Regions from separate parts of the Clostridium sp. FP1 genome, predicted to be linked through region 1. Evidence: predicted binding sites of a transcription regulator. Region 1 holds the regulator's gene; each other region holds the start of a gene.
The links. Region 1 encodes HrcA, which represses chaperone genes, less so after heat shock. Its sites were predicted from a motif close to TGTTAGCACTCNNNNNNNNNGAGTGCTAACA; they were not measured.

Region 1 (3,292 bases):
ATTATCAGCTTTAAAAGTTTCAGCTATATAATTTACTACCTTTTGGTCAAAATCATCTCCACCAAGTTTAGTATTACCATTAGTTGATTTAACTTCAAATAAACCATCACCAAGTTCTAATATAGATACATCAAATGTACCGCCGCCTAAATCATATACTAATATTTTCTGATTAACATCCATTTTATCTAAACCATAAGCAAGAGCTGCTGCAGTTGGCTCATTTATTATTCTCTTAACTTCAAGTCCAGCTATTTTTCCTGCGTCTTTTGTTGCTTGTCTTTGACTATCATTGAAATATGCTGGTACAGTTATTACTGCTTCAGTAACTGCTTCTCCTAAATAAGCTTCGGCATCAGCTTTGATTTTTTGAAGAACATAAGCTGAAATCTCTTGTGGTGTATGTGATTTTCCATCAACATCTATTTTATGATCAGTACCCATTTCTCTTTTAATTGACATTATTGTTCTATCTGGATTTGTAATTGCTTGTCTTTTAGCTACTTGACCTACTAGTCTTTCTCCGTTAGATTGAAATGAAACTACAGATGGTGTAGTTCTTGCACCTTCTGAATTAGAAATTACAACTGGTTCTCCACCCTCCATTACTGCTACACATGAATTTGTTGTACCTAAATCTATTCCTATAATTTTTGCCATTATTATTTCCTCCTTGTATTCCTTTTAGTTTATAGCATTATAACTGCTAGTTTTTTATGTCTTTTATAATATAAAGCTTTAATTTGCAACTTTAACCATACTATGTCTTAATACCTTGTTTGCTCTTTTATACCCCTTTTGAAATACTTCAACTATTTGGTTAGTCCCATACTGTTCATCTTCAATATGCATCACTGCATTGTGAAAATTCGGGTCAAACTCTCCTTCTGGGGGTAATTCTTCAACTCCTAATTTACTAAAAGCATCATTGAATTGTCTTACTGTCATTTCTACACCTGTTCTTAGATCCTCGCCACATCCTTCAACAGAAAGTGCTCTTTCTAAGTTATCAAGTACTGGTAGAACTTCTTTTAAAACATCCGTGCAGGCATCAGTGTATATGCCTTCTTTCTCTTTGACTGTTCTTTTTCTAAAATTCTCATATTCAGCCATTGTTCTCAAAAACTTATCTTTAAAATCAATAATCTCATTCTCGAGTTTTGTGTTTTCTTCTTGTAGTTTTTTCATCTTTTTATTCATATCTTTTTCTTTTTCACTTTCTAGAAGTTCTATAGGTTCTACTTCTTCTACTATTTCAGCTTCTTCTGCATTGCTTTGAGTTTCTTCAAGTTCAATTTCATCAGCTAAGCTTGAATCCTCAAAAGGCATTTTTTCTTCTTTTAAAATCTTTTCGTTTTTACTATTATTTGTATGCACTCAACTACTCCTCCATTTCCGGCTCAAAGTAAATCTTTTAATTCAAAATTTTATCTATGATCGTCATAAATTTGAGCTATATTGTCATTTAATTCTTTAACTATTTCAGTTAAAACGGATATAACTTTTCCATAGGGTATTCTTGTTGGTCCTATAACACCAATAGATCCAAGAGGTGTTCCCGAGGCACTATAAACTGCGGTTATAATACTGCATTCCCTAGCACACTCAACGAAATTTTCACCACCAATTTTAATTGTAATATTACCAGTAATGTCCTTAGCATTTAGTAAACTATTTATACTCTCTTTATTGTCTACTAAAATTAAAAATTCACGTGCTTTAACAATATCGTTGTATTCTGAGTAATTAAATATATTTGCAGCACCCTGAATATATATTTCTGAAGTTTCGACTCCAGACAAACTATCATATAAAGCTGGAATAATACCATCAAAAATTTCTTCATAGGAAGCTAAATTGCTTTTTAAATTGTTAATGACTTCTAAATTTATTTGTTCAATTGTAAGCTTGCCTAATCTAAAATTAAGTATTTGGGTGAGCTTTTCTATAGTAACACCATTAATAGGTTTACTAACCTTAATAACATTATTTTTGATTATACCACTGTCAGTAATAATTACAAACAAGACACTTCCCGCATCTAGATTCATTAACTGAATATACTTTATACAACTCTTTTGAACAGAAGGTGCCTTAACTATAGATGTAAGATTTGTAAGATGCGAAAGCATTAGTGTTGCTTGTTTAACAATTTTATCAACCTCATATAGTGCAACATTAATAAGGTGATGCTTGATCATATATTGCTCCTCAGTTGATAATTCTGTAATTTGCATAAGCCTATCAACATATAACCTATACCCCTTATCTGATGGTTTCCTACCAGAGGAGGTATGGAGCTGCTCTATATATCCCATTTCTTCCAAATCTGACATTTCATTTCTTATAGTAGCTGAACTAATACCTAAATCATACTTTTTAGCTATGGTTCTGGACCCTACAGGCTCACCATTACTTATATAATCTGTAATTATAGCCTGAAGTATTTTAATTTTTCTTTCATCCATTTCCATAATATCACCTCTTTTATTAGCACTCACTACCATTGAGTGCTAACGAGTATGTATTAAAAGTATCATTTACCATTGTATTTGTCAATAACGCTCAATTTTAAATATAGCCATTTTATACTCATTGCAAGGGTTTATATTTAATATGCTCCATTTTTCTTTGATTTTTAATCAACTTCATAAAGTTTCCTATTTAATCTTAACTTATATTTTTTTATTATAGCTCTGTTACGTATAATTAATATTAAATATATGTAAGGCTATGATAGAAGAAATTCTGACATAATTACATTAGACACTTCAATACCTTCATATGTTAAAAAAATATTATCATCATTTTCCACCATGAACCCATTGCTTATATATTTATTTATTACCACCTCATAAACACTGTGTATATCAATATTAAATCTTTTTTGGAATTGACTTTTGCTTATGCCCATAATCTTTCTAAGCCCCATAAACATAAACTCTTCCATGTCGTCTTTAGTGGAATTTTTCTTTTTTTCTACTATTGCACTGCCAGAAGCATTTATTTTCTCCATATAAGCTTCTACATTTTCTTCATTTCTATACCTAAAACCATCAATATATGAATGAGAAGCAGACCCACAACCAATATACTCCTCCATTTCCCAATATACTAAATTATGTCTACAGTCCATTTTGTCTTTTGCAAAATTTGAAATTTCATATTGAATATACCCTTTTTCACTTAAATATTCTATTGTTTCATGGTACATAGCTCGATCTATTTCCTCATCAGGGAGATTTAATGTACCCTGCTTAAATTTTTTATAAAAAGCAGTTCCCTCTTCTAC
Region 2 (3,292 bases), 1.2 Mb from region 1:
GATGGGAAAAAGAATGAAGACAGGTTAGGATGGCATGTAGTCATAAATGGTGGGCGAATAAATACGGGCCTTGATGCAGTAACCTGGGCCCAAAAGGTAGAAAAGCTAGGGGCAGGAGAAATACTCTTAACCAGTATGGATTGCGATGGAACAAAAAAAGGCTATGATATAGAGTTCATAAATGCAATTACGAGCAGTGTAAATATTCCTGTGATTGCGTCAGGCGGATGTGGAAAAATAGAGGACTTTTATGAGGTTTTTGAAAAAAGTGGAGCAGATGCAGCTCTTGCAGCTTCACTGTTTCATTACAAAGAACTATATATAAAACAAGTAAAAGAATATCTTAAAAATAGTGGTGTAGAAATTAGAGTCTAGACGCATGAAAGTAAATTAGCATGCAGATTTGCTATTTATTTTAATGTGACTTGAAAAAATAAAGAAATGTGGTGAGCTTGTGAATGACATAGTTGAAATTCAATTTAATAATGGGCTAGTACCTGCAATAGTGCAGGAGTATATCACCGGAAAAGTTTTAATGCTTGCCTACATGAATGAGGAATCCTTCAAAAAAACTATTGAAACTGGAACAACTTGGTTCTTTAGTAGATCTAGAAAAAAGTTGTGGAACAAAGGAGAAACATCAGGACATTTTCAATATGTAAAAAACGTTAGCATTGATTGTGATGGAGATACAATTCTTATAATAGTAGAGCAAATTGGAGTAGCTTGCCATACTGGAAGTAAAACTTGTTTTTACAGGCAAATTTGGAATACTAAGGTATAGCCGGGTAGAAACAATATCAAAAATAAAGATGTTAAAATAAGCAGAGAAGGAGAATAAAAATGAATGAAATAAACGTAGTACAGGAACTTTATAAAATCATTGAAGAAAGAAAAGAAAATCCTAAAGAAGGCTCTTACACAAGTTATCTTTTCGAAGAAGGTTTGGATAAAATCCTTAAAAAAATAGGAGAGGAAAGTGCAGAAGTTTTAATTAGCAGTAAGAACAATGACCCTAAAGAAATAGTTTCAGAAATATCAGATTTATTATATCATACCTTAGTACTTATGGTGCTACAGGGTGTAAAAGTAGAGGATGTAGCTACCGAACTTGAAAAAAGACGGGAAAAGATATGCAATAAAAAACAAAAGAGAGAAGATATTGTAGGTATACACTAATATAATAATTTAAAAGGGAAGCCATTTTATTTTGGGATTCCCTTAAATTACATATTAATATTTATCTAATTTTTTCTTATTGCGTAGCTTTTCAAATAAGCAATAGCTTTATTTTTAGCAATTTGAAAAAGCCAAGTAGAAAATTTATATTCACTATTAAAAGTGTATAGTTTGTTATATGCGGAGATGAATACCTTCTGAGTCAAATCTTCTGAGGTTTCTGGGTTTCTAACCATGTTGTAAATATACCTTTGGATGCCTATCTCATATTGGTTAATTATAATTTCAAATGATTCTATATTTCTCATAAGTATAGATTTTACAATATCCTTATCCGTATTTATAACAATCACCTCTTTTTACATTTCAACTATATTACGTATGAATCTGTAAATAGTTACTTAAATTCTAATTTAATGAAAAATTAATACTTTATTTTTTAATTATTAGATTATTTTTGCATTATCATACTTAAACATGATAAAATATAGTGAATTGCATAAATCAATTGGGCGTTAATGGAAGGTTGAATAATGGAAATGGAAAATAGTATGTTGACAAACTATAAAAAAAGGTGTATTTTAATAGTATATTTAGCACTCGACAAGATGGAGTGCTAACAAATAAAAAATAGGATTGGTACGAAAGGGGATATTTTAATTGGAAAAGAAACAGTTTAAAACAGAGTCAAAAAGAATTCTGGATATGATGGTAAATTCAATATATACTCATAGAGATATTTTTTTAAGAGAACTTATTTCTAATTCAAGTGATGCTATTGATAAAATTTATTATAAGACATTAACAGATGAAACGCTAACTTTCGATAAAGAAAACTACTACATTACAATAGCAAGTGATAAGGAAAATAGGATATTAAAAATTTCTGATACAGGTATTGGAATGTCAGAAGATGAACTTAGTGATAACCTTGGAGTTATAGCTAAGAGTGGGTCTTTGGCATTTAAAAAAGAAAATGAAATAAAAGATGGGTATGATATAATTGGACAGTTTGGAGTAGGATTCTATTCTGCGTTTATGGTAGCTGATAATATTACAGTTATAAGTAAAGTTTTAGGTAGTGATGAGGCGCACAAGTGGGAATCTAATGGTGCAGATGGGTATACAATAGAACCTTGCACAAAAGACTCTGTTGGTACAGAAATTACACTTAAGATAAAAGAGAATACAGAAGATGAAAACTTTGATGAATATCTTGAAGAACACGGAATCAAATCCATTATAAAGAAATATTCTGATTTTATTAGATATCCAATTAAAATGGAGGTAAGTGAATCAAGACTTAAAGAAGGTAGTGAAACAGAACATGAGGACTTTACGATGGAAAAAACTGTAAATAGCATGGTTCCTATATGGAGAAAAAATAAAAGTGAACTTACAGATGAGGATTATAACAACTTTTATGCCGAAAAGCACTATGGTTTTGATAAACCAACAAAGCATATTCATATAAGTGTTGATGGAGCTATAAGTTATAACGCAATTTTGTATATTCCAGAAAAAACACCTTATGATTTCTATACAAAAGAATATGAAAAGGGCCTAGAGTTATATTCAAGCGGCGTCCTAATTATGAATAAGTGTGCAGATTTATTGCCTGATTATTTTAGTTTTGTAAAAGGAATAGTGGATTCAGAGGACTTGTCACTTAATATATCAAGAGAGGTATTACAACATGATAGACAGCTGAAACTTATTGCTAAAAACATAAAAACTAAAATTAAGGGTGAGTTAGACAATTTATTGAAAAATGAAAGAGAAAAATATGACGAATTCTATAAATCTTTCGGAAGACAATTAAAGTATGGTATTTATAGCGATTTTGGAAGTAATAAAGAAGTCTTACAAGACTTATTACTATTCTATTCATCAAAAGAGAAGAAAATGGTTACTTTAGATGAATATGTTTCTAGAATGCCAGAAGAACAGAAATACATTTATTATGCTGCGGGAGAATCAAACGAGAGAATAGAAAAATTACCACAAATTGAAATGGTATCAGATAAAGGATTTGAAATTCTATACTTTACGGATGATGTAGATGAATTTGCAATAAGAATGATAATGGCATATAAAGAAAAAGAGTTTAAAT
Region 3 (3,292 bases), 3.0 Mb from region 1:
TTTTGTAGTGCTGATCTTACAACTTTTGTTGGATCTACAATTCCCGCTTTTATCATGTTCACCATTTCTCCACGTAATGCATCATATCCAACTTCTCCAGCGCTTTCTCTTACTTTTTCTATTATAACTGAAGCTTCTGCGCCAGCATTTGTAACTATTTGTCTTAATGGTTCTTCTAAAGCTCTTTTAATTATGTTGATACCCACTTGAACATCTGCTATATCTGATGTTAATTTGGCAATCTCTAAAATAGCATTAATATAAACTGTTCCACCACCAGGTACGATTCCCTCTTCAACTGCTGCTTTTGTAGCTGCAAGAGCATCTTCTATACGGAGTTTCTTTTCTTTTAATTCAGTTTCAGTAGCAGCTCCAACTTTTATTACAGCTACTCCACCTGCAAGTTTAGCAAGTCTTTCTTGCAATTTTTCTCTATCAAAATCTGATGTGGTTTCTTCAATTTGTCTCTTAATTTGAGAAACTCTATCATGTATTGAATCTTTTTCACCTTTTCCGTTTACTATTGTAGTGTTTTCTTTAGATATCTTAACACTTTCAGCTCTTCCAAGCATATCAACAGTAACATCTTTTAGTTCTCTTCCCAATTCTTCACATATAACTTCTCCACCAGTTAAGATTGCTATATCTTGAAGCATTTCTTTTCTTCTATCACCAAAACCTGGAGCTTTAACAGCTACGCAAGTAAATGTTCCTCTTAATTTATTAACAACTAGTGTAGCTAATGCTTCACCTTCGATATCTTCAGCTATTATAAGTAGCTTTCTTCCTTGTTGAACAATTTGCTCAAGTATTGGAAGTATATCTTGTATGTTAGTAATTTTCTTGTCTGTTATTAAAATATACGCTTCTTCAAGGCTTGCTTCCATTTTTTCAGGATCTGTAACCATATATGGACTTAAATATCCTCTATCAAACTGCATTCCTTCAACTACATCTAGCTCAGTTCCCATAGATTTTGATTCTTCTACAGTTATAACACCTTCGTTACCTACTTTTTCCATAGCATTAGCTATTAGAGTTCCAATTTCTTCATCACTAGCTGATATTGCAGCAACTCTAGCTATATCTTCTTTACCGTTAACTGGTTTAGAAGATTTTTTGATTTCTTCAACTGCTTTGTCCACAGCCATTTTTATACCAGTTCTTATTAGCATAGGATTGGCACCAGCTGTAACATTTTTCAAACCTTCTCTTATTATAGCTTGAGCAAGAAGTGTAGCTGTAGTTGTTCCATCTCCTGCTACATCATTTGTCTTTGTAGCAACTTCTTTAACAAGTTGTGCTCCCATATTTTCATAAGCATCTTCCAGTTCTATTTCTCTAGCTATAGTAACACCATCATTTGTTATTAATGGTGAACCAAATTTTTTATCTAAAATAACATTTCTTCCTTTGGGTCCTAGTGTAATTTTAACTGTATCCGCAAGCTTATCTACACCTCTTTGCATAGCTCTTCTTGCGTCTTCTCCAAATAATATATTTTTAGCCATTTTAAACCCTCCTATACGCTAATAATTAAATAATAATCTATCAACAATTAAATAATAATAATTTAATATTATTGTTTAATTGTTGGATTATCACTTAATCATTATTGCGTTTAATTAAATTATTTTTCAATTATAGCTAGTAATTCTTCTTGTTTTAATATGATATATTCAATACCATCATATTTTATTTCGCTTCCTGAATATTTAGAGAATAATATTATATCCCCTACTGTAACTTCCATTTTAATTAGTTTGCCGTCCTCAACTTTTCCCGGTCCTACAGCCACTACCTCAGCTTCTTGTGGTTTTTCCTTTGAAGCCCCTGCAAGAAGTATTCCACTTTTTGTAGTTTCTTCTGCTTCTAATCTTTTAATTAATACTCTATCACTAAGTGGTCTAATGTTCATTTTAAACCCCTCCTTATATATTTTTTTGTTTTTGTTAGCACTCCGCACATCTGAGTGCTAATGTAACCTGTAACTAATATACTAATTAATAATGGATATAATATCAAATTCGTCTATTCTATATATTATACCATTTATAGCCAAATATTCAAACTATGTTTGTTTATCATGGAATTCTATAGTTTATCTCTCATTTACTTTATTTTTCTATAATTTGTATTCCTATTGCATTTTAACACCATTTAATATGCCTTATTTATAATTATAATCATTGAATATGCTTTAATATATTGTTAAAATTAATAACCAGGGGTGATTTTATGAATATAAAAACTTTTTTTGAATTTTGGTTAAAAACATTTTTTATTTTGTGTTTTACTTTTTCTTTTATAACCTTAAGCGTTTATTTCACTTTGCTTTTTAAGCCCTTATATTATATGGATATTAATGTTTTAAATATTGAAGGTTCCACCAATTTAAATAAAGGGGAACTAAAAGCTAATTATGACTATTTAATTACATATCTAACCAAAAACACAAGTGAAGAATTCAATCTTCCAACACTTCCTTCATCTGATCATGGCAAAATTCACTTTAAAGAAGTTAAAGTAATATTTGATAAACTTAAGATAATGCTGTTTTTCTCCATATTAGTAAGCATTTTAGGTGTATTAGTAAACAAGAGGCATAAAAAAATAAGGTACTTATTAAGCAGCTCCATAGTTTTAATAGTAATACCAATAATGTTACTTATACCCTTTATAGTTAATTTCGATAAAAGTTTCACTGTTTTTCATCAAATCTTCTTCAACAATGATTACTGGCTATTTGATATTACAACTGACCCAATAATAACAATCCTTCCACAGAATTTTTTCTTTCATTGCTCACTATTAATAATTTTCTCCATTATTATAATCAGCATAACCTTAAGATGTATATATAAAGCACAATACAAAAAACAGCATTCTTTATAAGATTATATTATCAAATGCAATCTCCTTAATTTTTTAATAAGTTTTTTTCTTTTTAATCATAGCCTTGATTATTGCATTCCCTTTAAATATTCCTATTAGGGATAAAATAGTCATGGTTATGCCTATAGTTATTAAACTTGTAACATCCCATGCATATATTTTTTGTCCAAAGTAAGAAGATATAAAAATACCTGGTATTCTACCTAAGGTTGAATATATAAAGAAATCTTTAAAAGAAATATCTGATACTCCACATATATATGCTAGGGCATCTTTTGGTATTCCTGGGACTAAATAAAATATAAATACAACAAATTTTTTACTTCCTGCTTTTAATATTTTTCTAAAAAATTTTACCTTCTTATTTAGTATCAATTTTTCTACAAGAAGCTTACCA

Region 2: the regulator HrcA is predicted to act here: its motif matches at 1,771-1,801, upstream of htpG (molecular chaperone HtpG).
Region 3: the regulator HrcA is predicted to act here: its motif matches at 1,951-1,981, upstream of groES (co-chaperone GroES).

What each region holds. Positions count from the first base shown of each region.
Region 1 covers NZ_JAAMNJ020000001.1:3,627,684-3,630,975, forward strand. Annotated here, with positions in the region: gene dnaK (molecular chaperone DnaK) at 1-660, opposite strand, end outside; gene grpE (nucleotide exchange factor GrpE) at 739-1,377, opposite strand; gene hrcA (heat-inducible transcriptional repressor HrcA) at 1,428-2,474, opposite strand; gene hemW (radical SAM family heme chaperone HemW) at 2,732-3,292, opposite strand, start outside.
Region 2 covers NZ_JAAMNJ020000001.1:2,470,161-2,473,452, forward strand. Annotated here, with positions in the region: gene hisF (imidazole glycerol phosphate synthase subunit HisF) at 1-375, shown strand, start outside; gene hisI (phosphoribosyl-AMP cyclohydrolase) at 455-784, shown strand; gene hisE (phosphoribosyl-ATP diphosphatase) at 844-1,179, shown strand; gene G9F70_RS11940 (RNA polymerase sigma factor) at 1,245-1,532, opposite strand; gene htpG (molecular chaperone HtpG) at 1,840-3,292, shown strand, end outside.
Region 3 covers NZ_JAAMNJ020000001.1:606,949-610,240, reverse strand. Annotated here, with positions in the region: gene groL (chaperonin GroEL) at 1-1,511, opposite strand, end outside; gene groES (co-chaperone GroES) at 1,631-1,918, opposite strand; gene G9F70_RS03140 (TIGR01906 family membrane protein) at 2,239-2,895, shown strand; gene G9F70_RS03135 (TVP38/TMEM64 family protein) at 2,929-3,292, opposite strand, start outside.